DNA from 2 places in the Lysobacter sp. H21R4 genome. Region 2 is predicted to be linked to the other one. Evidence: riboswitches for the same ligand, from Rfam matches in the RefSeq annotation. Region 2 holds a riboswitch; the other holds the start of a gene.
The links. A riboswitch is a leader RNA that binds a small molecule or an ion and turns the genes downstream of it on or off. The one in region 2 is predicted to bind cobalamin.
Positions count from the first base shown of each region.

Region 1: linked by a shared signal. The riboswitch ahead of btuB (TonB-dependent vitamin B12 receptor) and the one ahead of INQ40_RS03285 (ribonucleoside-diphosphate reductase subunit alpha) in region 2 are both predicted to bind cobalamin.

Region 1 covers NZ_CP063772.1:2,435,900-2,451,110, forward strand. The annotation lists gene INQ40_RS11105 (heavy metal translocating P-type ATPase) at 1-163, shown strand, start outside; gene ccoS (cbb3-type cytochrome oxidase assembly protein CcoS) at 160-429, shown strand; gene INQ40_RS11115 (sulfite exporter TauE/SafE family protein) at 432-1,160, shown strand; gene fnr (fumarate/nitrate reduction transcriptional regulator Fnr) at 1,215-1,991, opposite strand; gene queD (6-carboxytetrahydropterin synthase QueD) at 2,096-2,449, shown strand; gene INQ40_RS11130 (phasin family protein) at 2,592-3,029, shown strand; gene INQ40_RS11135 (GAF domain-containing protein) at 3,116-3,598, shown strand; gene INQ40_RS11140 (TfoX/Sxy family protein) at 3,595-3,948, shown strand; cobalamin riboswitch at 3,967-4,212, shown strand; gene btuB (TonB-dependent vitamin B12 receptor) at 4,344-6,227, shown strand; gene INQ40_RS11150 (CusA/CzcA family heavy metal efflux RND transporter) at 6,369-9,551, opposite strand; gene INQ40_RS11155 (efflux RND transporter periplasmic adaptor subunit) at 9,577-10,569, opposite strand; gene INQ40_RS11160 (TolC family protein) at 10,566-11,843, opposite strand; gene INQ40_RS11165 (hypothetical protein) at 11,901-12,302, opposite strand; gene INQ40_RS11170 (TerC family protein) at 12,333-13,076, opposite strand; gene glmS (glutamine--fructose-6-phosphate transaminase (isomerizing)) at 13,319-15,148, opposite strand.
Region 2 covers NZ_CP063772.1:724,921-740,131, reverse strand. The annotation lists gene INQ40_RS03315 (efflux RND transporter permease subunit) at 1-2,573, opposite strand, end outside; partial or broken gene INQ40_RS03310 (efflux RND transporter periplasmic adaptor subunit) at 2,720-3,739, opposite strand; gene cysK (cysteine synthase A) at 3,995-4,954, shown strand; gene INQ40_RS03300 (class I fructose-bisphosphate aldolase) at 5,069-6,073, opposite strand; gene pyk (pyruvate kinase) at 6,164-7,630, opposite strand; gene INQ40_RS03290 (phosphoglycerate kinase) at 7,709-8,884, opposite strand; cobalamin riboswitch at 9,019-9,230, shown strand; gene INQ40_RS03285 (ribonucleoside-diphosphate reductase subunit alpha) at 9,603-11,960, shown strand; gene INQ40_RS03280 (ribonucleotide-diphosphate reductase subunit beta) at 11,997-13,007, shown strand; gene INQ40_RS03275 (acyl-CoA thioesterase) at 13,013-13,444, shown strand; gene INQ40_RS03270 (group III truncated hemoglobin) at 13,500-13,904, opposite strand; gene azu (azurin) at 13,972-14,427, opposite strand; gene fdxA (ferredoxin FdxA) at 14,570-14,899, shown strand; gene gap (type I glyceraldehyde-3-phosphate dehydrogenase) at 15,032-15,211, opposite strand, start outside.

The sequences.
Region 1 (15,211 bases), 1.1 Mb from region 2:
GCCGCTGGCGGCGGCAGGCATGGTCACGCCATGGATCGCCGCGCTGGGCATGGCGCTGTCCTCGCTTATCGTGACCGCAAACGCACTGCGCCTGACCCGCGCGCCGACCAGCGCACCGGCGCTGCCGCGTCCCCGACTGACGGCCGCGGAGGGTCGCCCATGAACATCCTGCTGTTCCTGATTCCGGTCAGCATGCTCGGGCTGGGCGTGGCCCTGTGGGCCTTCATCTGGGCGGTCAAGCGCGGCCAGTTCGAGGACATGGATACCCCGGCGCTGGACATCCTGCGCGAGGACGAGCACGACCGGCCGGTTGCTGGTCCGCGCACCGACAAGACTCATCCGCCGGGCGCAGGGACGTCTGCCGCCGCGCCGCCTCTGGCCAGTGCCGGTGCCGACGGGGACGCCGCCGCGCAGGACCGGATCGACTGACGATGCCGCTGGACTGGCTGACGCTGGGCGCCGCCCTCCTCACCGGCCTGATGGGCGGCGTCCACTGCGCCGCAATGTGCGGCGGCATCGCGACGGGTTTCTCGGCGATGGGACCGCGGGCGAGCTGGAAATACGCGGTCGAGCCGAATCTCGGCCGCGTCCTTGGCTACACCCTGGCCGGCGCGCTGGTCGGTGGCTTCGGCCACGGCATCCTGGATCTGGCGCGGGTGGAATGGCTCGCGATGGCGCTGCGCGCCGGAGTCGGCCTGGTGCTGGTGGTGGTCGCCATCCGCCTGCTGGATCGCAAGGGGCGCCTGGCATTCCTGTCAGGCCCCGGCACGGGGACGTTGTGGTCGAAGCTGCGGCCATTGCAGCGCCGCCTGCTGCCGGCCAACACCAGTGCCAAGCGGATCGGCCTGGGCATGCTGTGGGGCTGGATGCCGTGCGGCCTGAGCACCACCATGCTCGCCGCGGCGTGGCTGCAGGCCGATGCGCGCAACAGCGCCTTGACCATGGCCGCCTTCGGCCTGGGCACGCTGCCGCTGATGGTCTCGCTGACCTGGTCGGGTGCACGGCTGGGCCAGCGTCTGCAGCGCGGCGGATGGCGCATGGGCGCGGGCCTGTTGGTGCTTGCCGCCGGCCTGCTCACCATCGCCTCGCCATGGTTGATGCATTTGCCGGCGCTGCACGGGCTGCTGAGCGCGCTGGGATGCCTGCCGCGCACCGTGTAGCTATCCGGGACATCGCCCGCGCGCAACGCCCGCTCGAAGCCTCCGGCAATCGATTCAGCCGGTCGCGCCCCGCTTCACCGGGCATGGCAGCTCGCCGCCCTGCGCCAGTCGCTGCAGCTCCGCGGCATCGAGGATTTCCACCTTGCGCCCGACCACGGCGATCACGCCATCGTCCTGCAGCCGGCTGAAGCCGCGGCTGACGGTTTCCAGTGCCAGCCCGAGAAAATGCGCGATGTCCTCGCGGCGCATCGGCAGCCGGAACTGGGTGGCCGATTCGCCGATGTTGCGCAACCGCTCGCACAGGCCGACCAGGAACAGCGCAATGCGCTCGTTGGCCTGGCGCCGCACCAGCATCTGCAGGTGGTCCTGGTCGCGCGACATGCTGTGGCCGATGACCCGCATCAACTGCTGCTGCAGGCCTGGCACCTGGGCAGCCACGGCAGTCAACTGCTCGAACGGCACCTCGCACACATTGGCCGCGGTCAGCGCCACCGCATCACAGCGGTGGACCCCCTCGCCCAGCGCATCCAGGCCGATCAGCTCGCCGGCAATATGGAACCCGACCACCTGCGCGTCGCCCTCCTCGCTGGTGCTGACGGTCTTGAACGCGCCATTACGGGCGACGTACACCGCCCCGAGCCGGTCGCCGGCGCGGAACAGCAAGTCGCCGCGCTCTACCGGGCGCCGGCGTTTCACGATTTCGTCCAGCTGCTGCAGGTCGCCGGCGCCGATTCCCGCCGGCAGGCAAAGCTGTCGCAGCGAACACTGGGCGCAACCATGGCGCAGCGAGGCCAGGTCGATGACCGCGGTCGGCTTGGATAGGGTTTCCATGTGCGCTCATCTTGCCACCACACCGGCGCGCGCGACGAATCGCCCTGCTCGCCAGTTCAGCGTGTGGAACCGGGTGCGCGGCGTCCTGCCGATACAATGGCGCCATGAACATCTTCAAGAGCTTCACCCTCGAGGCGGCGCACCGCCTGCCCAACGTGCCGGAAGGGCACAAGTGCGCGCGCCTGCACGGCCACTCCTTCCGTATCGAGATCCACGTGGAAGGCGAGCCCGGCGAGCACACCGGTTGGATCATGGATTTCTCCGACATCAAGGCCGCGTTCCAGCCGCTGTATGACCAGCTCGACCACCACTACCTCAACGAGGTGCCCGGGCTGGAGAACCCGACCAGCGAGCGTCTTGCGTTGTGGATCTGGGACCGCCTGAAGCCGGCGCTGCCCCTGCTCAGTGAAGTGGTCGTGCATGAGACCTGCACCTCGGGGTGTCGTTACCGCGGCTGATTGCTGCTGCGAGTTCGCTGACACCGCTGAAACCCTTGCTGAACGGACCTGAACGCCATATGTTGCATCGCACCATACCGCGCGATATGCTGCAACGCACAAATCGACAAACCTCTTGTCGAGAATCACAGGAGAGTCCGTCATGTACAGCCAATTCAACGAGCAGTTTGCCGCCGCTACCCGCGAGTTCGCCGATGCCGCCGCCCAGGTCAACCGCCTGGCGATCGAAAGCACCGAGTCGATCTTCGCCCTGCAGCTGGCCGCCATCCAGGACCGCGCCAACGCCACGTTCGCCTTCCTGGGCGAAGCGGCCGAAGTGCGCGACGCCGACGGCATCAAGAACATCTGGCCCAAGGGCGTGCAGGTGGCGCGCGAGAACCTCGAGCGCGGCGTTGCCGTCAGCCAGAAGGTGATGGAGCACAGCAGCAAGACCAACGAGCAGATCGCCGACATCACCAAGTCGCAGCTTGCCTCGGCCGCGCAGACCGCCCAGTCCAGCGCCGAGCAGGTCGCCAATGCGGTCAACGAGAAGAGCCAGTCGTTCGCCAAGGGCGCCGGCAAGGCCTCCAAGGCCAAGTAAGACTGGCCCGCTTCCCGCCCCGGCGGTAAGAACGAACCCGGAAGCGCAAGCCTCCGGGTTTTTTATTGTCAGCTAGACTGGTTGCCATGTTTACAGCCACCACGCTTTCCGGCAGCAAGCCGGAGCAATACGCCGAGCTGGCGTCCCAGGCGCGCTCGCTGCTCGCCGGCGAACGCGACCGTATTGCCAACGCCGCCAATCTGTCCGCGCTGGTCTATCACGCGCTGCCCGCGCTGAACTGGGTCGGGTTCTATTTCTATGACGGGAACGAGCTCGTGGTCGGGCCGTTCCAGGGCCAGCCGGCATGCGTCCGCATTCCGCTGGACAAGGGCGTGTGCGGTGCCGCGGCCAGTACCCGGCAGACCCAGCGCGTTGCGGACGTCGACGCCTTCCCCGGCCATATCGCCTGCGATTCCGCGTCGCGCTCGGAGGTTGTCGTGCCGCTGGTCGCCGGTGGCGAGTTGATCGGCGTGTTCGATATCGACAGTCCACAGCTCAACCGCTTCGACGCCGATGACCAGCACGGGCTGGAGACGCTCGCCGCCGTTTTCGTGGACTCGCTGGCTTGAAGGACAAGCTGCGCAACATCGGGCCCAAGTCCGCTGCGTGGCTGCATCAGGTCGGCCTGCGCAGCCGCGAGGAGCTGGTGGCGACCGGCCCGGTCGAGGCCTTCATGCGGGTCAAGCGCGCGGGTTTCCGGCCCACGCTCAACCTGCTGTATGCGCTGGAAGGGGCGCTGCAGGAGTGCCACTGGCAGGACGTGCCGCTGGCACGGCGCAGCGAACTGGTCGCCGCCGCGGAGGCCGCGATCGACGAGCTGCCGCCGCCGCGCCATGCGCCGCCCGCCGGTCCGGTCACCACCACGGTGCTGACCGCCGACACCGTCGCCCCGCGCCCCGACGATCACGATCCCGACTGAGCGGCTGCGCGATGGCGTACAATGCGCCCGCTTCGAGGTGACCTGACGGCTTCATGCCAACGGGTTGAAACGGGAAGCCGGTGACGTCGCCAAAGCGGCCATGCCGGCACTGCCCCCGCAACGGTAAGCGAGGGGATCGGCCACATTGGCAGGTCCCGTCACGGCTCACCGCCACTGTGCTCCGGCATGGGAAGGCGCCGTGGTTGGTGTCGTGGTTCTGACACCCCGCAAGTCCGGAGACCGGCCACGAAGTCGACTGGTTGCGATGCGGAGGGCATGGCGGCGGCGAGATTGCGCCCTGCGCCCGCCTGCTGCCCGGTTCCCGCGTTGCGACTCCCGCAATGCAACGCATCGCCACCCCGGGGACGGAGGGGCATGCGCAAGGAGAACCACCCATGCGATCCACCCCCACCGCGCTTGCCGCAGCCATTGCGGCCGGCTTGGCCGTAGCCGCCTTCGCCCCCGCCGCCAACGCGGCGCCCACGCCCGCGCCGCTGGCGCAGGCCACCGACCTGGACCAGGTCATCGTCACCGCCACCCGCACCGTCAACCCGGTCGCCGATGTCCTGGCGCCGGTGGAGGTGATCGACCGCGACGCCATCGAGCGCAGCCAGGCCCGATCCGTGACCGACCTGCTGCGCGGCCGCGCGGGCATCTCGATCTCCAACCAGGGCGGCGCCGGCAAGCTGACCAGCCTGTTCCTGCGCGGCGCCGATTCCGACCACACCGTGGTGCTGGTGGATGGCGTGCGCATCGGCTCCTCGACTTCGGGACTTGCGGCATGGCAGAACCTGCCGGTCGAGCTGATCGAGCGCATCGAGATCGTGCGCGGGCCGCGTTCCAGCCTGTACGGCGCGGACGCGATCGGCGGCGTCATCCAGATCTTCACCCGCCGCGACGGCGACGCCGGCTTCGCCCCGCGCATGCACGTGGGCGGCGGCAGCAATGGCGCCCACGAGTTCGGCACCGGCTTTGGCGGGCGGACGCAGCGCAGCTGGTTCGGCGCGGACTATGCCTTCCAGCGCACCGAGGGCTTCAATGCCTGCGACCCCGCGCCCAGCCCGTTCGGTGGCTGCGGCCTTGCGGCGCCCGAGCCTGACAAGGATGGCTACATCCAGAATGCGATCTCGCTGCGCGGCGGCTACGACTTCAATGACGCCTGGCAGCTGCAACTGCACGCCATGCGCAGCGAAGGGGAGAACGAGTACGACGGCGACTACACCAACTACGCCGAGACCGTGCAGCAGGTGGTCGGCGGCAGCCTGTCGTGGCAGGCCAGCGAGCGCGCGAAAGTGAGCCTGACCGCCGGCCGCAACGTGGACTCCTCCGACCAGTACAAGGACGAGGCCTTCATGGGGGGCTTCAGCACCGATCGCGACAGCGCGACGCTGCAGGCCGACCTGACCCTCGCCCCCGCCCACGTGCTCACGCTGGGCGCGGACTGGTCGCGTGACCAGGTCTCCGGCGACACCGCCTACGAGGTCGATTCGCGCTCCAACCGCGCCGCCTTCGCCCAGGTCCAGTCCCGCCTGGGCGCACATCGCCTGGAGGCCAGCGTGCGCCGCGATGACAATGACCAGTTCGGCGGCCACACCACCGGCGGCCTGGGCTGGGGAATGGACATCGCCGGCGGCTGGCGCATCAAGGCCGGCTGGGGCACCGCGTTCAAGGCGCCCAACTTCCTAGATCTCTACTACCCCTACTTCGGCAACCCCGACCTGGTGCCCGAGGAGTCCGAGACGGCCGAGATCGGCCTGGGCTGGAGCGGGCACGGCTGGAACGTGGACCTGGATGCGTTCCACACCAAGGTCGACAACCTGATCGCCTTCGACGGCGCCATCGGTCTGCCCGGCAACGTCGACCGCGCGCGCATGCGTGGCGCCGAGCTGGGCGTCCGCGGCGAGGTCGCCGAGTGGACGATGGATGCCAGCTTCAGCGTCGTTGATACCGAGAACCGCAGCGGCGGCTTCCAGGATGGCAACGAGCTGCCACGCCGCGCCGGCAAGAGCGCACGGGCCTCGCTGGACCGCGCGTTCGGCGACTTCCGCTTCGGCCTGACCGGGATTGCCGAAGGCTCGCGCTACGACGACGTCGCCAACACCGTGTCGCTGCCGGGCTATGCCACCCTCGACCTGCGCGCCGAGTACGCGCTCACCGACGCGCTGAGCGTGCAGGCGAAGCTGGCCAACGCGTTCGACCGCGATTACCGCACCGCCGCCTACTACAACCAGGCCGGTCGCGAATGGCACCTGACCCTTCGCTGGACCCCGCGCCAGTAAGTGCGCAGGCGCTGCGGCGCCGACTCTGATGCAACACCGGAACCGGCGGCACATCCCGCCGGTTTCCTTTTTTGCACAAGCGTGCCGGCTTCCGCGCTCGGGCACGCAGGAGGCGCAAGCTGCCCGGCCAGCGCCACTGGCTCAGGGCCGGACCGAAGGCAGCGCCTCCGCTCCGCCGTGCCACCACCGATACAGCACCGGCAGCACCAGCAGGGTAAGCAGGGTCGAGGAGACGATTCCCCCGATCACCACCGTCGCCAACGGTCGTTGCACCTCCGCGCCGGTACCCACGTTGAAGGCCATCGGCACAAAACCCAGGGACGCCACCAGCGCGGTCATCAACACCGGGCGCAGCCGGCCCATGGCGCCGTCGACAATCGCCGCGTCCAGCGACGATCCCGACTCGCGCAGACTGCGGATGAAGGCAATCATGACCAGGCCGTTGAGCACCGCCACGCCCGACAGCGCAATAAAGCCGACCCCGGCGGTAATCGACAGGGGGATGCCGCGCAGCGCCAGCGCCAGAACCCCACCGGTCAGCGCCAGCGGAACACCGCTGAAGACGATGGCCGCGTCGCGCAGCGAGCCGAACGCCATGAACAGCAATCCGAAAATCAGCAGCAGGGTCAGCGGCACCACGACAGCGAGACGTCGGCTGGCGGATGTGAGCTGCTCAAACGTTCCGCCGTAGGTGATCCAGTAGCCATCAGGCACTGCCACCCGCTGTTGGACCTGCTCCTGCAGGTCGCTGACAAACCCGCCCAGGTCGCGATCGCCGACGTTGGCCGTCACCACCACGCGGCGCTTGCCATTCTCCCGATTGACCTGGTTGGGCCCGGTCACGGTCCGGATCGTCGCCACCTCGCGCAGCGGTATGGTCTGCGGTGAGCGGCTCCAGGCATCGCCGGCAACTGCCGCGGCGGGTCCGCCGAGCGGAATAGGCAGGTCCTGCAACGCAGCCGGATCCACGCGCAGCGACTCGGGCAGGCGGACGACGATATCGAAGCGTCGGTCGCCCTCATACAGCTGGCTGGCGACTTGCCCGCCCACCGCGGTCGCCACCGTCTGCTGCACGATCCCGGGATTGAGGCCGAAGCGGGCCAACGCCTCGCGATCGGGCTCTACACTCAACATCGGCAGGCCGGCGACCTGCTCCACCTGGACATCGGCCGCGCCGGAGACCTGGCCCGCCACCGCCTCGATCTGCGCGGCGACCCGCGCCAAGGTGTCCAGATCATCGCCGAACACCTTGACCGCGACGTCCGCGCGCACGCCGGAGATCAACTCGTTGAAGCGCATCTCGATGGGCTGGGTGAACTCGTAATTGTTCCCGGGCACCTCCTCGGCGGCGGTACGGATTTCCTCGATCAGTGCCTGCTTGGACTTGCGCGGATCGGGCCAAGCCGCGCGCGGCTTCATCATCAAGAAGGTGTCGGCGACGTTGGGCGGCATCGGGTCATTGGCCACCTCGGCGGTACCAATCTTGCTGAACACGCGCTCGATTTCCGGCACCTGCATCAGCCGCCGCTCCAACGCGAGCTGCATCTTCACCGCCTGCTCGATCCCGGTGCCGGGGATGCGCAGGGCGTGCATGGCGATATCCCCCTCGTCCAGGCTGGGGATGAACTCACCGCCCAGGCGGGTGGCACCCCAGCCGCTCACCAGCACCAGCACCAGGGCCCCGCCGAGCACCGGTCCGCGGCGTCGCAACGACCACGCCAGCGCCGGGGCATAACGTGCCTTGCACCACGCGATGACCCGACTCTCCCGCTCCTTGACCCGGCCGCCGAGAAAGATCGCGATCGCCGCCGGGACGAAGGTCAGCGCCAACACCATCGCGCCGGTGATGGCCAGCACCACCGTGATCGCCATCGGGTGGAACATCTTGCCCTCGATGCCGGTGAGCGCAAAGATCGGCAGGTAGACGGCGGCGATGATGAACAGCCCGAACAGGCTGGGCCGGATCACCTCGACCGTCGCCGTGGCCGTCAATTCGTTGCGCTCATCAGCCGTCATCATCCGCCCAAGCTTCTGCTGCATCTGGCCGAAGCGCCGCAGGCAGTTCTCGATGATGATCACCGCGCCGTCCACGATCAGCCCGAAGTCCAGCGCGCCCAGACTCATCAGGTTGCCCGACACCCCGCCGCGGACCATGCCGGTGATGGTCAGCAGCATCGCCAGGGGAATGACGGCCGCGGTGATCAGCGCCGCGCGGAAATTCCCCAGCAGAAGCAGCAGCACCACGACTACCAGCAAAGCGCCTTCCAGCAGGTTCCTGGAGATGGTCTGCATGGTGCGGCCGACCAGCGCGGTGCGGTCATACACTGCGCGCGCCTCCACCCCTTCCGGCAGGCTGCGATTGGCGACCTCCAATTGCTCGGCCGCTTCGCGGGCGACATCGCGGCTGTTGGCCCCGACCAGCATCGCCACGATCCCCAGTACGACCTCTTCGCCGCCTTGCGTGGCTGCCCCGGTGCGCAGCTCGGGCCCTTCGCCCACATCGGCGACGTCGCCAACCCGGATGGACATCCCTTCGCGCCGGTCCAGCACGATGCTGCCGATCTCGTCCAGCAGGTCGGTGCCGGCTTCACCCAGCTGACCCGGCACCCGCACCAGGTACTGCTGGCCGTTGCGCTCGATATAGCCGGCGCCGATGTTCTGGTTGTTGACCGCGACCGCCTCGACGATGTCCTGCAAGGTAAACCCCAGCGCGACCAGCCGGGAGGGGTCCGGGGTGATGTGGATCTGCCGTTCGAATCCGCCCAGCGTGTTCACCTCGGTGGCGCCGGCCGTAGCGAGCATCTGCGGACGGATTACCCAGTCCTGCAGGGTGCGCAGGTCGGTCGCTGTCCAGCGGCTGCCGTCGGGTTTGCGTGCCTCCGGCGCCGCGCCGACGGTGTACATGAAGACCTCGCCCAGACCGGTCGACATGGGTCCCATCTGCGGCTCCAGCCCGGCCGGAACCTGGCCGCGGATCTGCTGCAGGCGTTGCGCGACCTGCTCGCGTGCGAAATACACGTCGGTGCCGTCCTCGAACACCACGGTGACCTGCGACAGTCCATAGCGGGACAGGGACCGGGTGTAGTCCAGGCCCGGCAATCCCGCCAGCGCGGTCTCGATGGGGTAGGTGATCCGCTGTTCGGACTCCAGCGGCGAGTAGCCCGGCGCATGGGTGTTGATCTGCACCTGCACGTTGGTGATGTCCGGGGTGGCGTCAATCGAGAGGCGGGAAAAGCTCCATATTCCCAAACCGATCAACGCCAACGTGGCCACCATCATCAGCCAGCGATGGCGGATCGCGAAGCGGACGGTTGCCGCGAGCACGCCCCCGCTTTTGCCCAGGCCGGGCTCAGTGGTCATGTGCCGCACCGGATTTCTCGATGTCCGCCTTGATCAGGTAGCTTTCCCCGACCACGACCAGATCGCCCTCTTCCAGGCCGGACAGGATCTCCACGTTGCGGGCGTCACGCACGCCGGTCTCAACCTCGCGCGCGCGGTAGACCTCGCCTGTCTGGACGAAGACGACCTCTTCTCCTTCCATCGTCTGCAGCGCGGCCAAGGGCACCATCTGCTTCACCGGTTGCCGGTCAACCGTGATCCGCGCCTTGACCGCGGCGCCCGGCCGCCAGAGGCCGTCGTCGTTGTCCAGCGTCGCCCGTGCCACCGCGCTCTGGCTGGCGCTCACCATGCCGGGCAGGACCCGCTCCAGCGTGGTCTGCACCGTCAGGGCGTCGCTGATGCGGGTGACCGACACCGGCACGCCCGGTCCGATGTGGCCCGCATCGGCGCCGAAGATGTGCAGGTCGACCCACAGCTGCGACAGATCGGCGACTTCAAACAGCGCAGCGCCCTCGCCGGCCACGCCGCCCAGCGAGGCATTGCGCGCGGTGATCACTCCGCCGATGGGCGTGCGCACGCTGTAGGTGCTCAAGCTGAGATTGCTGTCCACCGTCGCCAGCACCTGCCCGGCGCGTACGGCGTCGCCGACTTCGCCGCACAGCGACCGGATCGCGCCGGGAAAGCGCGCGACAACCATCGCCACCCGGCCATCGATCGGGCGCACCAGCCCGCGCACCTCGTGCTCGTCGGCGATCACGCCCGCGCCGACAGGCTCTACCCGAATGCCCGATGCGGCCGCGGTCGCTGCGGGAATGGTGGTCTGCCTGATGTCCTCCTGACCAGCGCCGTGCGCGTCACCGGGTGCTGGCGGGTGCGTGTCGGCCGACTCGTGGGCGTGGTCGGCAACGTCGTTCCCGCCCGGTCCACGGCCATCAGGTCCGCGGCTGCAGCCAGCCAATGCCAGCATCACCAGCAGCATCGGCAACAGTGCGTATGGCTTCATTGTTGCGCCCCCAGGGTCGGTGAACCCGACACGGCAAGCAGCGGCTGTCCGGTCAATCGCTGGATCTCAATCAGGGCGAGCTCGCCCCGCAGCACCGCGTCGACCTCCTCCTCGCGCGCGGCGATGTACTCCGCCTGGACCGCGGCCCACTCCAGATAGCTCGCCGCGCCGGCCCGGTAAGCGTGCGCGGTCGCCTGCTCGGCCTGCGCCAGGCGTGGCCGCACTTCGTCGTGCAGGCGCGCAGCCTCGATCCGCGCCACCTCGTAACGGCCGTGTGCCTCGGCCAGGGTCGAGTACAAGGCAAGAGCGGCACTCTCACGCTCTATCTCCAGTCCGGCGAGGCCAGCGCGGGCGGCGTGGATGGCCGGCTGCGCCCGGCGGCTGGCGCCCAGGGGCATCGACGCGCTGGCGATCAGTGCCGCATCGTTGCTGTCGCGGAAGTGGCGTATACCGACCTGCCAGTCGATGTCCGCTCTGGCTTCTGCGCGGGCCAGCCGCAATCGCGCCTCGCCGATGCGCAGTTCATCGGCAAACCTCGCAATCTCCGGCGTGCGCTCCAACCACTGTTCCAGTTGCGCAAACCCGGCCAGCGCCGGCAGGGTGGATTCATCGGCACTGCCCAGTGTGAACTCCGGTGCGCGCTCGCCCCACAGGGCTGCCAGGTGTTGCCGCCGGGCAGCGGCCTGTGCCTGCGCGCGCGCCTGGCTCATCTCCGCCCGCGCCAGCGCGGCCTGGGCGGAGAACACCACCGATTCGGGCGAGGCGCCGGCCTGCCATCGCCTGCGCGCCTCACTGACTGCGCGCTTGCGCTGTGCCACGTCCTCCGTTGCGATCGCGTCCTCGCGCCGGGCTGCAACGGCCAGCGCGTAGCGTCGGGCGACATCGGCCAGCAGGTCCAGACGCTGCGTCTCGCGCTCGATCGCCAGCGCGTCGATCCGGCTCTGCACCAGCGTGCGGCGGGCGTCCAGCTTGCGACCGCGCTCCAGCACCGAGGCCAGGCTGACGGTGAGTTCGGCCTGCTCCACGCCGTTCTGTTCGCCGGTACCCAGGACGTTCTCCACGTCCACTGCCAACTGCATTGGCGGACGCTGGGAGGCGATGTCCCGTTCGGCCGCAAGCACGTCGGCCCGGTTGCCGAACAGGCGCAGCGCCGGATGGCTGGAGGCGACGCGGGTGAACGCGTCCTGGAGGGTCAACAGCTCGGCCGCGCGTGCGGGAATCGCCACCGCAGACACGCCAGCAAGCACGGCCAGGGCCGCGGAAGAAAAACGCATGGGAAAGCTCCGGATGATGCGGGATTGCGGACTGCCGGCGCGCGGCCGGCTGCACAGTCACCCGACGATCGGAGGCTTTAACGGCGAGGACAGTCGCGTTGTGAGCAGCATTGCGGCCGTTCCCAGGGCCAGGTCTTGAGCCTCGGCCGGGGCCATCACGACGACCCTCGACATCGGCAGCACGGCCACCGCGCCTCCGCAGCAATGGGCCAGATCCAGAAGCAGGTGCAGGGATGGATTCTCCCGCGTCCCGGATGCGCCTTCGGGAGCGGCCACGGGATCCGCGATGACACCGTGCGGGGCATGCGTATGGCTGCCAGAAGGGTCGTGCGCCAGCTCGTGCAGTTCCCCCGCTGCCGCCATCACCGGCTGGACAACCACGCCCAGCGCGAACACCAGCCAGACCAGCAGGCGCAGCGTTCGTCCGGAACGGCGTGAATGAAAGGGCATGCGCATCATCGTGGGATCAGGGTAGCGCACCTGTTGGAACTACGCGGGCTCGCCTCCCGTCGCCTCCGCCGCCCGCTCCCGCCGCCGGATCCACAGGTTGACCAGCTCGACGAACACCGAGAACGCCATCGCCACATAGACGTAGCCCTTCGGGATGTGCAGCCCGAAGCCGTCGGCGATCAGGACCAGACCGATCATCAGCAGGAAGCTCAGCGCGAGCACCTTGACCGTCGGATGGCGCTCGACGAACTCGCTGATCGGCCGCGCAAAGGCCAGCATGAAGACGATGGAAATCACGATCGCGGTCACCATTACCCAGCGCTGCTCGACCATGCCGACCGCGGTGATGATCGAGTCCAGCGAGAACACGATGTCCAGCACCATGATCTGCGCCAGCACGCCGCCGAAGGTTGCCGTCGCCGCCGCCGCCGCGGTGACGTGGACAGGTGCACCGTCCACCCTCTGATGGATCTCGTGGGTAGCCTTGGCGATCAGGAAAAAGCCGCCGCCGATCAGGATCAGGTCGCGCCAGGAAAACGCGTGGCCGAATACGGTGAACAGTGGCGCGGTCAGGCCGATGATCCAGGCGATGGTGAACAGCAGCCCCAGCCGGGTCACCGCGGCCAGCAGGATTCCCAGCTTGCGCGCGCGATCGCGTTGCTGCACCGGCAAGCGGCCGGCCAGGATCGAGATGAAGATGATGTTGTCGATGCCCAGGACGAGTTCCAGGGCGGTGAGGGTGGCGAGCGCGACCCACACTTCGGGATTGGCGAGCAGTTCCATCGGATTATTCCTTCGCGTTGCCGACCGGCTGGCGGAATGCCAGCGTCTGGTCGGTCGCCACTGCAAAAGCCGTCAGGCGTCTTGCAGTGACTCGCGAAGGTCTTGCTCACATGCCGTGGTGGCCATGCCGCTGCGCCGGAGCCGGGGCTCGTATTGACGGGTACAGCGTGTGGGAGCTACTCCCCTTCGAGCGCGCAGACTAGCACGCGCTTTTACCCATTGAATAGCACTTTTAAGCGGTGCTATTCGACCGTGACGCTCTTGGCCAGGTTGCGCGGCTTGTCGACGTCGGTGCCGCGCACCAGGGCCACGTGGTAGGCCAGCAGCTGGACCGGAATGGTGTGGATGATCGGGCTCAGCACGCCGACGTGGCGCGCGGCGCGGATCACATGCACGCCCTCGCTGGGATGGAAGTTGCTGTCGGCATCGGTGAACACGAACAGCTGGCCACCGCGCGCGCGCACTTCCTGCATGTTGGATTTGACCTTCTCCAGCAGGCTGTCGTTGGGCGCGATCACCACCACCGGCATCTCGTCGGTGACCAGCGCCAGTGGGCCGTGCTTGAGCTCGCCCGCCGGGTAGGCCTCGGCGTGGATGTAGGAGATTTCCTTGAGCTTGAGCGCGCCCTCCAGCGCGATCGGGTAGTGCACGCCGCGGCCGAGGAACAGCGCGTGCTCCTTGGGCGCGAAGTGCTCCGACCAGGCGGTAATCTGCGGCTCCAGGTTGAGCGCGTGCTGGACGCTGCCAGGCAACCGGCGCAACGCGTCGATGTAGTCCGCCTCGCCGGCCTCGTCCAGGCGGCCCTGCAGCTTGGCCAGGGTCGCGGTCAGGGTGAACAGCGCCACCAGCTGGGTCGTGAAGGCCTTGGTCGAGGCCACCCCGATCTCGGCCCCGGCGCGGGTGTAGTAGACCAGCCGGCTGGCGCGCGGGATCGCGCTCTCGGGCACGTTGCAGATCGACAGAGTGCGCTCCTGGCCCAGCGACTTGGCGTATTTCAGCGCCTCCATCGTGTCCAGGGTCTCGCCCGACTGCGACAGCGTCACCACCAGCGTCTTCGGATTGGCCACGGCATCGCGGTAGCGGTACTCGCTGGCGATCTCCACCGAGCAGGGCAGCCCGGCGATGCCTTCGATCCAGTAGCGCGCGGTCATGCCGGCGTAGTAGCTGGTACCGCAGGCGAGGATCAGCACGCCTTCGATGCCCTCCAGCACCTCCGCCGCATCGGGCCCGAACAGCTCGGCGGAGAACTCGCCGGCATCGATCACGCCCTCGATGGTGTCGGCGACCGCACGGGGCTGCTCGTGGATCTCCTTCTGCATGAAGTGGCTGTAAGGGCCGAGCTCCAGCGAGGCCAGCGAGACGTCGGACTGGTGCATCGCGCGTTCGACCGGCTGGTTGTCCGCGCCAAACACGTTCACGCTGTCGCGGGTGATCTCGGCGGTGTCGCCCTCTTCCAGGAAGATGACGTTGCGGGTCGCCTGCAGGATCGCGGACACGTCGCTGGCGATGAAGTTCTCGCCCTCGCCGACGCCGATCAGCAACGGGCAGCCCATGCGCGCGGCAATCAGTTTGCCCGGCTCCTTGCGGCTGACCACGGCCAGCGCATAGGCGCCGTGCAACTCGCGCACCGCGGCCTGCACGGCGGTCAGCAGGTCTGCGCCGTGGGTCAGGAACGAGTGGATCAGGTGGGCGATGACCTCGGTGTCGGTCTGTGACTCGAACTCGTAACCCATGGCCATCAGCTTCTCGCGCTGCTGGTCGTGGTTCTCGATGATGCCGTTGTGGACCAGCGCCACGCCCTCGCTCACATGCGGATGGGCATTGGCCTCGGTCACGCCGCCGTGGGTGGCCCAGCGCGTGTGGCCGATGCCGAGCCGGGCCTGCAGGCCCTGTGCCAATGCCGCGGCCTCCATCTCGGAGACCCGGCCGGTGCGCCGCACGCGCTGCACCTGCTGATCGTTGATCACCGCGATGCCGGCGGAATCGTAGCCGCGGTACTCCAGCCGCTTCAGTCCCTCGATCAGGACCGGGACCACATCGCGATCGGCGATCGCACCAACGATTCCACACATGACTCGGACTCCTGCAGGTAGCCCCACAGTTTAGCCGGGAAGGTCAACCGGTTTCGCCTGCCG
Region 2 (15,211 bases):
ACCGCGCCGCCGGCCTTCTGGTACTCGCGCGATTCGCCCTTCCACGCAACCTGCGCATAGTCCGGCAGCGTGGTCGCCACCGTCTGGTTGAGGAACTCCAGCGCCTCGCCCATCGTGTAGCCCGGCGCCAGACCGGCGGTGATGGTGATCGCCCGCATGCGGTCGAAGCGGTTCAGGCTGCCCGCCTCGGCCAGTTCGGACAGGGTCACCAGGTTGGACAGCGGCACCAGCGCGCCGTCCTTGCCGCGCACCTCGATCGCCGACAGGTCGGCAGGCGAAGCGCGACCGTCGCGTCCGGCCTGGACCAGCACGTCGTACTCCTCGCCGTCCTGGACGAAGGTGGTCACGCGGCGACTGCCCATCATCGTCTCCAGCGCATGGCCGATGGCCGACACGCTGACGCCCAGGTCGGACGCGCGCTTGCGGTCGATCTCCACGCGCATCTGCGGGCGGGTTTCCTTGTAGTCCGAATCCACCGAGAACAGGCCGGGGTTGGCCTCCATCTTCTCCATCATCATGTCGCGCCACTGCGCGATCTCGGCGTATTCCGGGCCGCCCAGGACGAGCTGGATCGGCTGGCCGCGGCTGCCGACCAGGCCGCCGCCCACGCGCGGCTGTGCCTGCACGCCGGTCAGCTTGCCCAGGTCGGCGCGCAGCGAATCGGCCACCTCGGCCGTGCTCATGTCGCGCTGGTCCCAGTCCTGCAGGAACACGATCACGTTGGCGGTGTGCATCTCCTCGGTCGCACCCCAGCCACCGGGCGCGCGGCTGTTGTAGCGGCGGATCGCCTTGTCCTCACCGGTGTGCGCGGCGACCACCGCCTCGACCTGCTCGAGCTGGCCGACGGTGTAGTCAAAGCCCGCGCCCTCCGGGCCCATGATCGAGACGAAGAACGAGCCGCGGTCCTCCGCCGGCGCCAGCTCCGACGGCACCAGTTTGATCAGGCCATAGCTCAGCGCCAGCGCACCGAGCATCAGGCCTCCGACCAGCCAGCGCTTGCCAACGTGGCGGCCCAGCCAGCCCTGGTAGGCCCCGCTGAGGCGAGTCAGCTGGCGGTTGCTCCAGCGGTGGATCGGGTTGGAACGCTCGTCGCTGCGCGCACGCACCAGCTTGGAGGACATCATTGGGGTCAGTGTCAGGGCGACGAATGCCGACAGCGCCACCGCGCCGGCCAGCGCCACCGACAACTCGCGGAACAGCCGGCCGGTATTGCCTTCCATGAAGCCCACCGGCAGGAACACCGCGACCAGCACCGTCGTGGTTGCAATCACCGCGAAGGCGACCTGCTTGGTCCCGCGCACCGCGGCGACCAGCGGCGGCTCACCGAGGTCGGCGCGGCGCTGGATGTTCTCCAGCACCACGATGGCATCGTCCACCACCAGCCCGATCGAGAGCACCAGCGCCAGCAGGGTCAGCAGGTTGATGGAATAGCCAAACAGGTACAGCGGAATGAAAGCCGCGATCAGGCACACGGGCACCGTGACCGCCGGGATCAGCGCGGCTCGGAAGCTGCCCAGGAACAGCCAGATCACCAGCAGGACCAGCGCCATCGCCTCCAGCAGCGTGTGGTAGACGCGCCGGATCGACTCGTCGATGAACACCGTGGAGTCGTAGGCGACGAAGATGTCGGTGCCTTCGGGCAGGGTTTTCTGGATCTCGATGGCTTCGGCGCGGGCGGCGCGGGTCACGTCCAGCGCATTGGCGGTCGAGGTCTTGACCACGCCCAGGCCGACGTTGGGCTGGCCGTTGCTCTTGTAATAGGCGCGGCGCTCGGCCGAAGCCAGCTCGACCTGGGCGACATCGCCGATGCGCACGACGTAACCGTCGCTGCCCTCGCGGATCGGAATCTCGGCAAAGTCGGAGGGTTTCTCGTACTGGCGCGCCACGCGCAGGGTGAAGTCGCGGGTTTCCGACTCGATCCGGCCCGCCGGCAGCTCGACGTTCTCGGCCCGCAGTGCCGCCTCGATGTCGGTGGCGGTGATGCCGCGCGCGGCCATCGCCGAGCTGTCCAGCCAGATCCGCATCGCATAGCGCTGGCGCCCGCCGATCTGGACCTGCGAGACGCCGTCCAAACTCGACAGCCGGTCGACGATGTAGCGCTCCGCGTAATCCGACAGCTGCAGCGCGTCCATGGTGGTGGAGCTCATGTTGAGCCATATCAGGGTGTCCGAATCGCTGTCGGCCTTGCGCACCTGCGGTGCGTCGGCCTCGTCGGGCAGCCGGCTGGCGACGCTGCTGATCGCATCGCGCACGTCGTTGGCGGCCGCCTCGATGTCGCGCTCCAGGGTGAACTCCAGTGTGACCGAGGAGCGCCCGTTGACGCTGCGCGACTGGATCGTCTCCACGCCCTCGATGCCCGACAGGGCGTCTTCCAGCGCCTGGGTGATCCGCGTCTCCACCACCGCCGCCGAGGCGCCGGGGTAGTTCACGTTGACCGAGACGATCGGCGGATCGATCGCCGGCAGCTCACGCAGGGTGAGGCGCGAGAACGTCATCACCCCGATCACCATCAGCAGCAGGCTCATCACGGTGGCGAACACCGGCCGGCGAATGGCCAGATCGGAAATGCTCATTTGCCTTCCACCGCCGGCGCGGAACCGGCGCGGTCACCACCGATGGGCCCGATGGTGGAGCCCTCGATTTCGGCCGCTCCGGGAGCTTCCTCGACGACGGGGGCATCCTGCGCCGGCACCGGGACATCGCCGGTTGCCGTCACCTCGACCTTGGCGCCAACGCGCAGTTTGCCGGTGCCGTCGACCACCACCTCGTCGCCCGGCTCCAGGCCGCTGACCACCTCGGCCATGCCCTGGCGGCGGTTGCCGACCAGCACGTCGGCACGTTCGACGGTGCTGTCGGCGCGGACGCGATACACAAAGGACGTGTTGCCCAGCTGGACGACCGCGATCTCCGGAACCAGCAGCGCCTGGCGTTGCGGGCGCACCAGCGTCACCTGCATCAGCATGCCCGGACGCAGCATGCGGCTGTCATTGGGGAACTCGCCGCGCACGGTTACCGCACGGGTGGACGGGTCCACCCGCGAGTCCACGAGCTGGACCACGCCGTCGAAGGTCTCGCCCGGCCACGACGCGCTGGTCGCGTGCAGGACCTGCCCGGCCTCCAGGTGTGCCAATGCCGGCTCGGGCACCGGGAAGTCGACGTAGACCCGCTGGGTGTCGTCCAGGGTGGCGATCGCGGTACCGGGGGTGACCAGCGCACCGGGACTGACCTGGCGCAGCCCAAGCACGCCGGCGAACGGCGCACGGATCTGGCGGTCCGACAGCTGGGCGCGGATCTGGTCGACCCGTGCCATCGCGGCGTCGCGGACGGCACGCTGGGTCTCCAGGGTCGCGCGGGCGACCAGTTGCTGCTCGCCCAGCTTGGCCATGCGCCGGTACAACTGGTCCGCCTCGGCGGCGCTGGCCTGCGCCTCGGCGAGCGCGGATTGCTGCTGGTTGCCGCTCAGGGTGACCAGCGGTGCGCCAGCCTGGACCAGGTCGCCACTGTCGAAATGGACATCGCGGACGGTTTCGGTGACCTTGGCGGTGATCGTCACCGACTCGCGCGCCTTCACCGTCCCCAGCGCCTGCACGGTGTCGTTCCACTGCTGCATGCGCACCTGCTGGGTGGTCACCGGCACCGCCGAGACGCCGCTCGGGCGCGCCGCCTCCTTCTCACAGGACGCCAGCGCCAAGGCAAGCAGGAGCGCGCAGATCACGTGGGGTCCGATGGGAATTCGCATGCTGTCTCGTTGTTGGATCAAAAGTGGGGTGAGGGGGAGGCCGCGGCGGCCACGCGCAGGCAGACCGACAAGTCTAGTGAGCCCGGTCAACGCGCGCGTGGGCCATTGGTTGACCACCGCCCGGCCAAGCAGCCGAACAGGCAAAGCCCTGCAATGCAGCGTTTCATCCGTTCACGGGGACTTTCGCGTGGCCTGGCGCACACTGGGGCGTCAGTCACAGGGAACCGGAGCAATGCTCCGCGGAAGGTAACGCCGATGATCCACGACAGCATCCTCGACACCATCGGCCGTACGCCGATCGTACGCCTGCACCGGCTCGCGCCTGCGGGCATCGAACTCTACGCCAAGATCGAGTCCTTCAATCCGGGCGGTTCTGTAAAGGACCGCCTGGCGCTGGCGATCATCCGCGATGCGGAGACGCGCGGTCTGATCAAGCCCGGCGATACGGTGGTCGAGGCCACCTCGGGCAATACCGGCGTCGCCCTGGCGATGGTCTGCGCGGCGCGCGGCTACAAGTTCGTGGCGGTGATGACGGAAACCTTCTCGGTGGAACGGCGCAAGCTGATGCGGGCCTACGGCGCCAAGGTCATCCTGACCCCGGCCGCCGAGCGCGGCACCGGCATGGTGCGCAAGGCCGCGGAACTGGCCGAGGAGCGCGGCTGGTTTCTCGCCAGCCAGTTCGCCAACCCCGCCAATCCTGCCTGGCACCGCCAGACGACCGCCGCCGAGATCCTGCAGGACTTCGCCGGTCGACGGCTGGACGCGTTTGTCAGCGGCTGGGGCACCGGCGGCACCCTGACCGGTGTCGGCGAGGTGCTCAAGTGCGCCCGCCCGGAGGTCCGCATCGTGGCCTGCGAGCCGGCCGGCGCCTCGATGATGGCCGGTGACCTGTGGCAGCCGCACAAGATCCAGGGCTGGACGCCCGACTTCCTGCCCGAGGTACTGAACCAGCACATCGCCGACGAGATCCTGCCGGTGGACGACGTCGTGGGCCGCGACACGGCGCGCCGGTTGGCGCAGGAAGAAGGCGTGTTCGTCGGCATTTCCGCCGGCGCCACCGTGGCCGCGGCGCTGGACGTCGCGCGCAGGGCCGAGGAAGGCGCGGTGATACTGGCGATGCTGCCCGACACCGGCGAGCGCTACCTGAGCACCTTCCTGATGGAGGACATCAATGAAGGCTCCGATGACGAGTGGCTGGCGGCCGGCCTGCCGTGAGCCCGCCCTCCTGCTGATCGCTCTCCGTGGCGATGGACACAACAACGCCGGCAGATGCCGGCGTTGTTGTGTCAGCGTTGGCGACCCTCGGCCACCGCGTGCTGGACCGTCAGATCAGGCTTTCCACTCGCCCAGAGCGGCCAGGCCGTTGGCGCGGGCGCGCTCGAACACCATCTCCTGCGCCTTGCCGATGTTGCCGCTGATGTCCTTGGCCCAGATCGCCAGCGCCGCGGACTGCATGGCGCGGCCGTAGGAGAACGACAGCGGCCACGGGTTCGGGCCGGCGAGATTCATCGCGTTGAGGTGCGCGGTGGCGTCCTCGTCGGACTGGCCGCCGGACAGGAACACGATGCCCGGCAGCGTCGCCGGCACGGTGGACTTCAGGCAGCGTAGGGTCTCGGCGGCCACTTCCTCGACGGACGCGGTATCGCTGCAGGTCGAGCCCGGCAGGACCATCGAAGCCTTCAGGATGGTGCCTTCCAGCATCACGTTGTGCTCGTACAGCGAGCCGAACAGCGAGCGCAGGGTGACCTCGGTGACGTCGTAGCAGGTGTCGATGTCGTGGTTGCCGTCCATGATCACTTCCGGCTCCACCATCGGCACCAGGCCCTGTTCCTGGCACAGCGCGGCGTAGCGCGCCAGCGCGTGGGAATTGGCTTCGATGCAGGTACCCGACGGGATGTCGTCGCTGATGTTGATCACCGCGCGCCACTTGGCGAAGCGGGCACCCAGCTTGTAGTACTCCTCCAGCCGGGCGCGCAGGCCGTCCAGCCCCTCGGTCACCACCTCGCCCGGGAAGCCGGCCAGGGCGTGGGTGCCCTTGTCGACCTTGATGCCGGGGATGATGCCGTTGTCCATCATCACCTTGGCGAACGGCACGCCGTCCCTGGTGGACTGGCGCAGGGTCTCGTCGAACAGGATCGCGCCGGAGATGTGCTGGCCCAGGTTCGGGGTGGTCAGCAGCATCTCGCGGTAGGCGCGGCGGTTTTCCTCGGTGCACTCGACACCGACGCCGTCAAAACGCTTCTGGATGGTGCCGGTGGACTCGTCAATCGCGATGATGCCCTTGCCCGGGGCGACCATTGCCTGGGCGATGTCGGCAAGCTGTTCGATGCTCATGGAATTCCTGCAGAAGTGGCGGGGTTAGCGAGTTAGTATAGGCCACGCCCGCCTGCAAAGGCCATTGCGAAACAGTGGCTTAGGTGCCTCCTACAGCTCGCCCAGTCCCTCGGAACTGCCGGCATCGCCCACCAGCACCAGACGCAAGGTGTTGGTCGCGCCCTCATGTTCCATGTGGTCGCCGCTGGTGAAGATGACCCGCTCGCCGACGGCCAGCTGGTCCGCGTCGAACAGCCGGTGCACGCCGTTGCGGACGGCGTCGCGGGTGTCCATGCCGCGGCTGTCGAATTCCATCGGGATCACTCCGCGCATCAGGGCCATCTTGCGGCGGGTGCCCGGGTGCCGCGACAGGCCGAAGATCGGCACCGGTGAGCGGAACCGGGACAGGAACCCCGCGGTGCCGCCGGACTCGGTGATCGCGACGATCGCGCGCACCCCGATGTGCTCGGAGACGAACATCGCCGCCATCGCGATGGCCTGGTCGGCGCGCTGCAGGTTGCGCGGCGCGGCCTCGAAGTCGGTGTCGTGGTCGAACTGGCGCTCGGCGCCCAGGCAGATCCGCGCCAGCGCCTCGACCGCACGCACGGGATAGCGGCCCGCCGCGGACTCTGCCGAGAGCATCACCGCATCGGTACCGTCGATCACGGCGTTGGCGACATCCAGCACCTCGGCGCGGGTCGGGATGGGACTTTCCACCATCGACTGCAGCATCTGGGTCGCGGTGATCACGACCCGGTGCCGGGCCAGCGACTCGCGAATGATCTTCTTCTGCAGCCCGGGCAGCTCGGCGTCGCCGATCTCCACGCCCAGGTCGCCGCGGGCCACCATCACCACGTCGCTGGCATCGATGATGTCGCCCAGGTTCTCGATGGCTTCGGCGCGCTCGATCTTGGCCACCAGGTAGGCATCGCTGCCGGCGGCGCGGGCGAGCCGACGGGCCTGGTGCATGTCCTCGGCGGTGCGGCAGAACGAGACCGCGATGAAGTCCGCGTCCATCTGCGCGGCGATCTTGATCAGCTCCGCGTCGTGCTCGGTGAGCGCGCCCAGTGACAGTCCCCCGCCCTGCTTGTTCAGCCCTTTACGGTCCGAGAGCTCGCCGTCGTTGAGCACCTGGGTGGCGATGCGCTGGCCGTCGACCAAAGTCACCCGCAACTGCATCATGCCGTCGTCCAGCAGCAGCACGTCGCCGGGGGCGACATCGCCCGGCAGGCCAAGGTAGCTCACGCCCACTTCCTGGTTGGATCCCGGCGCGGCGTCCTCGCGGGCGACCAGGTCGAACCGCTCGCCGGCAATCAGCTGGACCTTGCCCTGGGCAAAATGGCCGATGCGGATTTTCGGGCCGGGCAGGTCGACCAGGATGCCGACTTCCCGCCCCAGGCGCTGCCCGGCGCCCCGCACCGCGTCGGCGCGCGCGTGGTGGGAATCGGGATCGCCGTGGGAGAAGTTCAGCCGGACCACGTCCACGCCCGCGGCGATGAGCGAGTCCAGCACGCCGGGCACGTCGGTGGCGGGGCCGAGGGTGGCGAGGATCTTCGTACGTCGCAGCAGCGCGGCCATGGAGTCGATTTCCTGCGTGGTCAAGCCAGGAACGCTAGCACGATTGGAAAGCGCTCCAGCGGCGCGGCGGTGGTCGCGTCAGCGGCGCGCCTGCAGGGCGCTGACGGCCGGCAACGCCTTGCCTTCCAGGAATTCCAGGAACGCGCCTCCGCCGGTGGAGATGTAATCGACCCGGTCGGCGATGCCGTACTTGTCGACCGCGGCCAGGGTGTCGCCGCCCCCGGCGATGGAGAACGCGGCACTGCCGGCAATCGCCTCGGCCAGCGTCTGCGTGCCCCGGCTGAAGGCCTCGAACTCGAACACGCCCACCGGGCCGTTCCAGACCACGGTGCCGGCTTTGGCGATCATCGCCGCGTAGCGCGCGGCGGTGTCCGGCCCGATGTCGAGGATCATGTCGTCGGCGCCGACCGCGTCCACCGGCTTCACCGTGGCCGGGGCGTCGGCCGCAAAGGCCGGTGCAACCACGACGTCGCTGGGCAGCGGAATGTCCGCGCCGCGCGCCTTGGCGTCCTGGATGATCTGGCGGGCGGTGTCCAGCAGGTCCATCTCCACCAGCGACTTCCCCACTCCGTGGCCCATCGCGGCGATGAAGGTATTGGCGATGCCGCCGCCGACGATCAGCTGGTCGACCTTGCCCACCAGCGAGGACAGCAGCTCCAGCTTGGTGCTGACCTTGGATCCGGCGACGATGGCCAGCAGCGGCCGCGCGGGTTCGTGCAGGGCCTTGCCCAGCGCGTCCAGCTCGGCCATCAGCAGTGGGCCACCGGCGGCGACCTTGGCCTGGCGGATCACGCCATGGGTGGATGCCTGCGCGCGATGGGCGGTACCGAACGCGTCCATCACGAACACATCGCACAGCGCGGCATAGCGCTTGGCGAGCGCCTCGTCGTCTGCCTTCTCGCCGACATTCATGCGACAGTTTTCCAGCAGCACCAGCTGGCCGGGGGCGACCTCGACGCCGTCCAGCCAGTCCTTGACCAGCGGCACCTCGATGCCCAGCAACTGCGACAGCCGCGCCGCCACCGGCGCCAGCGAATCGGCCTCGCTCCACTGGCCCTCGGTCGGGCGCCCGCGATGGGACATCACCATCACGGCCGCGCCCTTCTCCAGTGCCAGGCGCAGAGTGGGCAAGGCGGCGGTGATGCGCTGGTCGGAGGTGATCGCACCGTTGTCATCGATCGGCACGTTGAGATCCTCGCGGATCAGCACGCGCTTGCCGGCAAGGTCGAGGTCGGACATACGGAGGATGGACACGGAAGACTCCTGGCGCGATGGCCGGCTGGCGAAGGACGGCATTGTCGCGGGCCGGGGCGGGGATTGGAAGCGTGCGCAGATCGAATGATCCGCGTGCAAACCCCACATGTCGTGTTGACGGATCCGGTCGCCCCCACTATGTTGTGCCCGTCGGTGCCGACCTCGCGGTTGGCTTAAAACGGGAAGCCGGTGGGAGTCCGGCGCTGCCCCGCAGCGGTAATTGGAAACGAACATCGTCATTGCACTGGGGCGCCCTGCCCTGGGAAGCGACGACCAGTAGGTGGAAAGCCGGTCCCGGCCATCCGCGTCCAGAGCCCGAAGACCTGCCGACAGCCGCGCGAAGCACACCGCGCGGTGACCGGCCTGCGAGTCTTCGGGGGAAGACGGCCGGTGTCGCCACACGTCCACGCGGCGGGTGGGCGCGCGTCGGACCGACGCCGCACGACACCGCGATCTCCTCACGAAAACCCGATGCCCGCGGGGGCATGGCCGCGCCGTCCGACGCCGCCTGTCCGCGGCGCCGGTGTCGTGGACTGCTTCCGCGCGTCGACCTTCGAGGGAAGGGCGACGACCGTGCGCCCTGCACCGGAGCTGTTCGATGACCCAGCCAGACCTCGCCACCGCACCCGCCGATTCCAACGCCGACGTGGAGCCCACCGCCGCCCAGCCGGACGCCTCACCGGGCTTCTCGCTCACCCCGCCCGCCACCGCGATGAGCATGCACGTGACCAAGCGCAACGGCGGCCGCGAGCCCGTCGATCTCAACAAGATCGTGCGCGCGGTTGCGCGCTGCAGCCAGGATCTCTACGCGGTCGACCCGATGCGCGTGGCCACCCGCACCATCTCCGGGCTGTACGACGGCGCGACCACGTCGGAGCTGGACGAACTGTCGATCCGCACCGCTGCCCTGCTCACCGCCGAGGAGCCCGAGTACGGCCGCCTCGCCGCGCGCCTGCTCGCCGGCGTGATCGAGAAGGAGGTCGCGGCGATCGACATCAACGCGTTCTCGCAGTCGGTCCAGCGCGGCTTCGACCTGGGCCTGATCAACCAGCGCCTGATGGACTTCGTGCAGGCCAACGCGCGCAAGCTCAACGACGCGATCGACAACGGCCTCAACGCGCGGTTCGACTATTTCGGCATGCGTACCGTCTACGACCGCTACCTGCTGCGCCACCCCACTGCGCGCACGGTGATCGAGACGCCGCAGCAGTTCTTCCTGCGCATCGCCTGCGCCCTGAGTGAGGACGTTGCCGACGCGCTGGCGCTGTACCGTCGCATGGCCCAGCTGGATTACATCCCCAGCTCGCCGACCCTGTTCAACGCCGGCACCACCCACGAGCAGCTCTCCAGCTGCTTCCTGCTGGACTCGCCGGAGGATTCGCTGGAGGCGATCTACCGGCGCTACATGGACGTGGCCAAGCTGAGCAAGTTCAGCGGCGGGATCGGCCTGTCGTACAGCCGGGTGCGCTCCCGCGGCTCGCTGATCCGCTCCACCAACGGCCTGAGCAACGGCATCGTGCCGTGGCTGAAAACGCTGGACGCCTCGGTGGCGGCGGTCAACCAGGGCGGCAAGCGCAAGGGCGCGGCGTGCGTTTACCTGGAGCCTTGGCACGCCGACGTGGAGGAGTTCCTGGAGCTGCGCGACAACACCGGCGAGGATGCCAGGCGCACGCACAACCTCAACCTGGCCAACTGGATCCCCGACGAGTTCATGCGCCGGGTCGAGGCCGACGCAATGTGGTCGCTGTTCGATCCGGCCGTGCTGGCGCGCCACGGCACCCAGCTGACCGACCTGTTCGGCGAGGCCTTCGATCAGGCCTACCGCGCCGCCGAAGCGGCCGGGCTGGCGACGCGACAGGTCAAGGCACGCGACCTGTACACCCGCATGATCCGCACGCTGGCCCAGACCGGCAACGGCTGGATGAACTTCAAGGACAAGTCCAACCGCGCCTGCAACCAGACGCTGCGCGAGGGCAACGTGGTGCATCTGTCCAACCTGTGCACCGAGATCCTGGAGGTCACTTCGCAGGACGAGACGGCGGTCTGCAACCTGGGCTCGATCAACCTTGCCCACCACGTGCAGGACGGCAGCGCCGGCGACCTGGCCCGGTTCGACTTCGACAAGCTCGCCGAAACCGTGCGACTGGCGGTGCGTCAGCTTGATCGCGTGATCGACCTGAACTTCTACCCCATCGACACCGCCCGCCACGCGAACCTGAAGTGGCGCCCGGTCGGTCTGGGGGCGATGGGCCTGCAGGACGTGTTCTTCAAGCTGCGCCTGCCGTTTGATTCCGAGTCGGCCCGCGCGCTGTCGCAGCGCATTGCCGAGGAGATCTATTTCCACGCCCTGTCCGCCTCCTGCGAACTGGCCGTGGAGCAGACGCCGCACCCGTCCTTCGCCGACACCCGCGCGTCGGTCGGCGAGCTGCAGTTCGACGCCTGGGGCGTCACCCCGACCGACCCGGCCCGCTGGGACGAGCTGCGCGCGCGCATTCGCGAGCACGGCCTGCGCAACTCATTGCTGATCGCCATCGCACCGACGGCGACGATCGCCTCGATCGCCGGCTGCTACGAATGCATCGAGCCGCAGGTGTCCAACCTGTTCAAGCGCGAAACGCTGTCGGGCGACTTCCTGGTGATCAACAAATACCTCGTCGAGGAGCTCAAGACGCTGGGCCTTTGGACGGCGGAGCTGCGCGACGCGGTGAAGATGGCCGACGGCTCGATCCAGGGCATCACGGCGATCCCGGACACGCTGCGCCAGGTCTACCGCACCGCCTGGGAGCTGCCGATGCGCTCGCTGATCGACATGGCAGCCGACCGCGGCGCATTCATCGACCAGAGCCAGTCGCTGAACCTGTTCATCGAGAGCCCGAACATCGGCCAGCTGGCGTCGATGTACATGTACGCGTGGAAGCAGGGCCTGAAGACGACCTACTACCTGCGCTCGCGGCCGGCGACCCGGATCGCCAAGTCCACCGTCAGCGCCCCGGCGCCCGCCGCCGCACCGACGCCCGACGCCGACGCGATCGCCTGCTCATTGGAAAACCCCGAGAGCTGCGAGTCCTGCCAGTAGGCTCCGCCGCAACCCCCGCATCTGCAAGGAATTCGCATGACCAGCCAACACCTGCTCGACCCCGGTTTCGACCTCACCCTGCGCCCGATGCGCTACCCGCAGTTCTACGCGATGTACCGCGACGCGATCCGCAACACCTGGACGGTGGAGGAAGTCGACTTCTCGCTGGACGTCAACGACCTACGCGGCAAGCTCGGACCGGCCGAGCGCCATCTGGTCGAGCGCCTGGTCGCGTTCTTCGCGACCGGCGATTCGATCGTCGCCAACAACCTGGTGCTCAACCTCTACCAGCACATCAACGCGCCCGAAGCGCGCATGTACCTCTCACGCCAGCTGTATGAGGAGGCGCTGCACGTGCAGTTCTACCTCACCCTGCTGGACACCTACCTGCCTGATGACAAGGCCCGCACGCAGGCGTTTGCGGCGGTGGAAAACATTCCGTCCATCCGCGCCAAGGCCGAGTTCTGCTTCAAGTGGATCGACTCCATCCAGGACCTCAAGCGCATCGAGACGCGTGCGCAGCGGCGCCAGTTCCTGCTCAACCTGATCTGCTTCGCCGCCTGCATCGAGGGCCTGTTCTTCTTCGGCGCCTTCGCCTACGTCTACTACCTGCGCTCGCGCGGACTGCTGCACGGCCTGGCCTCGGGCACCAACTGGGTGTTCCGCGACGAGAGCTGCCATATGGCGTTCGCCTTCGAGGTCATCCGCACCGTCCGCAAGGAGGAGCCCGACCTGTTCGATGAGGCCCTGCAGGACGAGGTGGTGCAGATGCTCACCGAGGCGGTGGACTGCGAGATGCAGTTCGCCTGCGACACCCTGTCGGGCGGCGTGGCCGGGCTTTCGCTGAAGGACATGCGCCAGTACCTGGAATACTGCGCCGACCAGCGCCTGGGCCAGCTGGGCATGCCGCGGCATTTCGGCGCGAGCAATCCGTTCGGTTTCATGGACCTGCAGGACGTGCAGGAAGTGACCAACTTCTTCGAGCGTCGCGTGTCGGCCTACCAGGTCGGCGTGGAAGGCGAAGTCGCCTTTGACGCCGCATTTTGAACGCGATGACTGACGGGACGATGCCCGCGACCGAAGCGCGGATGACCGAGATCGTCTTCCCCGATCACACCAATCACCTCGGCACCCTGTTTGGCGGGCAGGCGTTGGCGTGGATGGACAAGGCCGCGTTCATCGCCGCGTCCCGATACGCCCGCTGCACGGTGGTGACCGCACGCTCGGAGCAGGTCGACTTTCATACCGCGGTCAACCAGGGGGCGCTGGTGCAACTGGTCGCGCGGATCGTGGCAACCGGCCGCACGTCACTGCAGGTCGAGGTGGAAATGCACAGCGAGGACCTGCACTCGGGCGAGGCGCTGCTGGCAACCCGGGGACGCTTCACGATGGTCGCCCTGAACGACGACGGCCAACCGACGCCCGTGCCGGCACTGCTGCCGCCCACGAGCGGGGCTGATGCATCCAGCTGCCGGGACGCGTGATCACAGCGCGCAACGCTGCTTGCATCCCGGCGAAGCCAGCCATCGCCGGAACCGCTCAAGCGCCGACGATCGGCAGCTCCAGCGATCGCACGCCTTCCTGCAGGCCCAGACCGTACTTCAGGCTGCGGCCGATGCGTTTGGCGTACTCGTGGACCAGCGCGGCGTGTTCGGCGTCGAGGACTTCATCCGCGGTTTCGCGCCACAGCGCCAGCCACTCGTCGAAATGGCCGGCGTGGATGGCGTGGCCGCGGTGCTGCGCCATCGGATTGCCGCGGTAGCTGCGCGTGCCCAGCGCGACGGAGGACCAGAACGAGGTCAGCAGTTGCTTATGGGCCGGCCAATCGTCGACGGCGGCGTTGAACACCGGCCCCAGCGTGGGATGCACCTGGATCCTGTCGTAGAACCGATCGACCAGGTCGGCCAGTTGCTGCTCGGTAAGTTGGGTGGTTTCGCGTGACATGAGCGGTAGCTGGACCCTGAAACGAAAAAGGGCGACCGCCAGGGCCGCCCTTGTTACAGATGGTGGCTTACTTGGCCAGAGTCAAGGTGCCCTTCATCAGCGCGGCGTGGCCCGGGAAGGAGCAGAAGTAGGTGTAATCCTCTCCCGCCTTCAGCTTGGCCACCGGGATGGTGACGGTGGTCGATTCGCCGCCGCCGATCAGCTTGCTGGCCGCGATCACGCGGGTATCGCCGGCCTTGACGTAGTCGGCGTCGGCGCCGGCCTTCATGCCGTCGGCGTTGATGGCATTGACGTCGGCGGGCTTGCTGAGCACGAAGTTGTGGCCCATTGCGGCCTTGGGCAGCTTGCCCACGTGCTTCAGGGTGACCTTGAACTCCTTGCACGACGCGGGCACCGTCAGGCTCTTGGTGGTGAACTGCATCGCATCGGTGCTGTCGACCGTGGCAGCGCATTCGGCGGCCGTCGCCGGCAGGGCGAACGCGCCGGCCACGGCGAACAGGGCAACAGCGGAAAGCTTGCGGATCATCGGTACTGACTCCATGTGGTGGGGTGATGGCGGCCATTGTCCGCACCGCCGCGCTCCGGCGCCTTGATCCAGGTCAGGGGCAGCGAAGTTGGATCCGCGAGACAATGGCGCTGCCGCAGGCAATACGATTGGAATCCGCATGACCCACGTCGTCACTGAAAACTGCATCAACTGCAAGCACACCGACTGTGTCGAGGTGTGCCCGGTCGACTGCTTCCACGAGGGACCCAACTTCCTGGTCATCGATCCGGAGGAATGCATCGACTGCACCCTGTGCGTCGACGAATGCCCGGTCGGCGCGATCTATCCGGAGGACGACGTGCCGCTCGGGCAGGAGCACTTCCTGGCCATCAACGCCGAGCTGGCACCGCTGTGGCCGGTGATCGACCGCAAGAAAGAGCCGCTGGAGGATGCCGAGAAGTGGGATGGCGTCCCCGACAAGCTCCCGCTGCTGAAGCGCGAGTGGTAGTCGGCAAAAGCCGCTGCATCCCGCCCCATCGCGCCGGACTTTCAGTACAGGTGTCTGCGCCCAGCTTTTCGCAGGCATGAAAAAGCCGGGCGCGATGCCCGGCTTTTTCGACGCAGACGGCTATGGCGCGGATTACTTCGCCACCACCTTGACCATCTCCAGACACTTGTTCGAGTAGCCCCACTCGTTGTCGTACCAGGCGACCAGCTTGACGAAGGTGTCGTCCATCGCGATGCCGGCGCCGGCATCGAAGATCGAGGTGCGGGTATCGCCCCGGAAATCGGTCGCCACGACCATGTCGGTGGTGTAGCC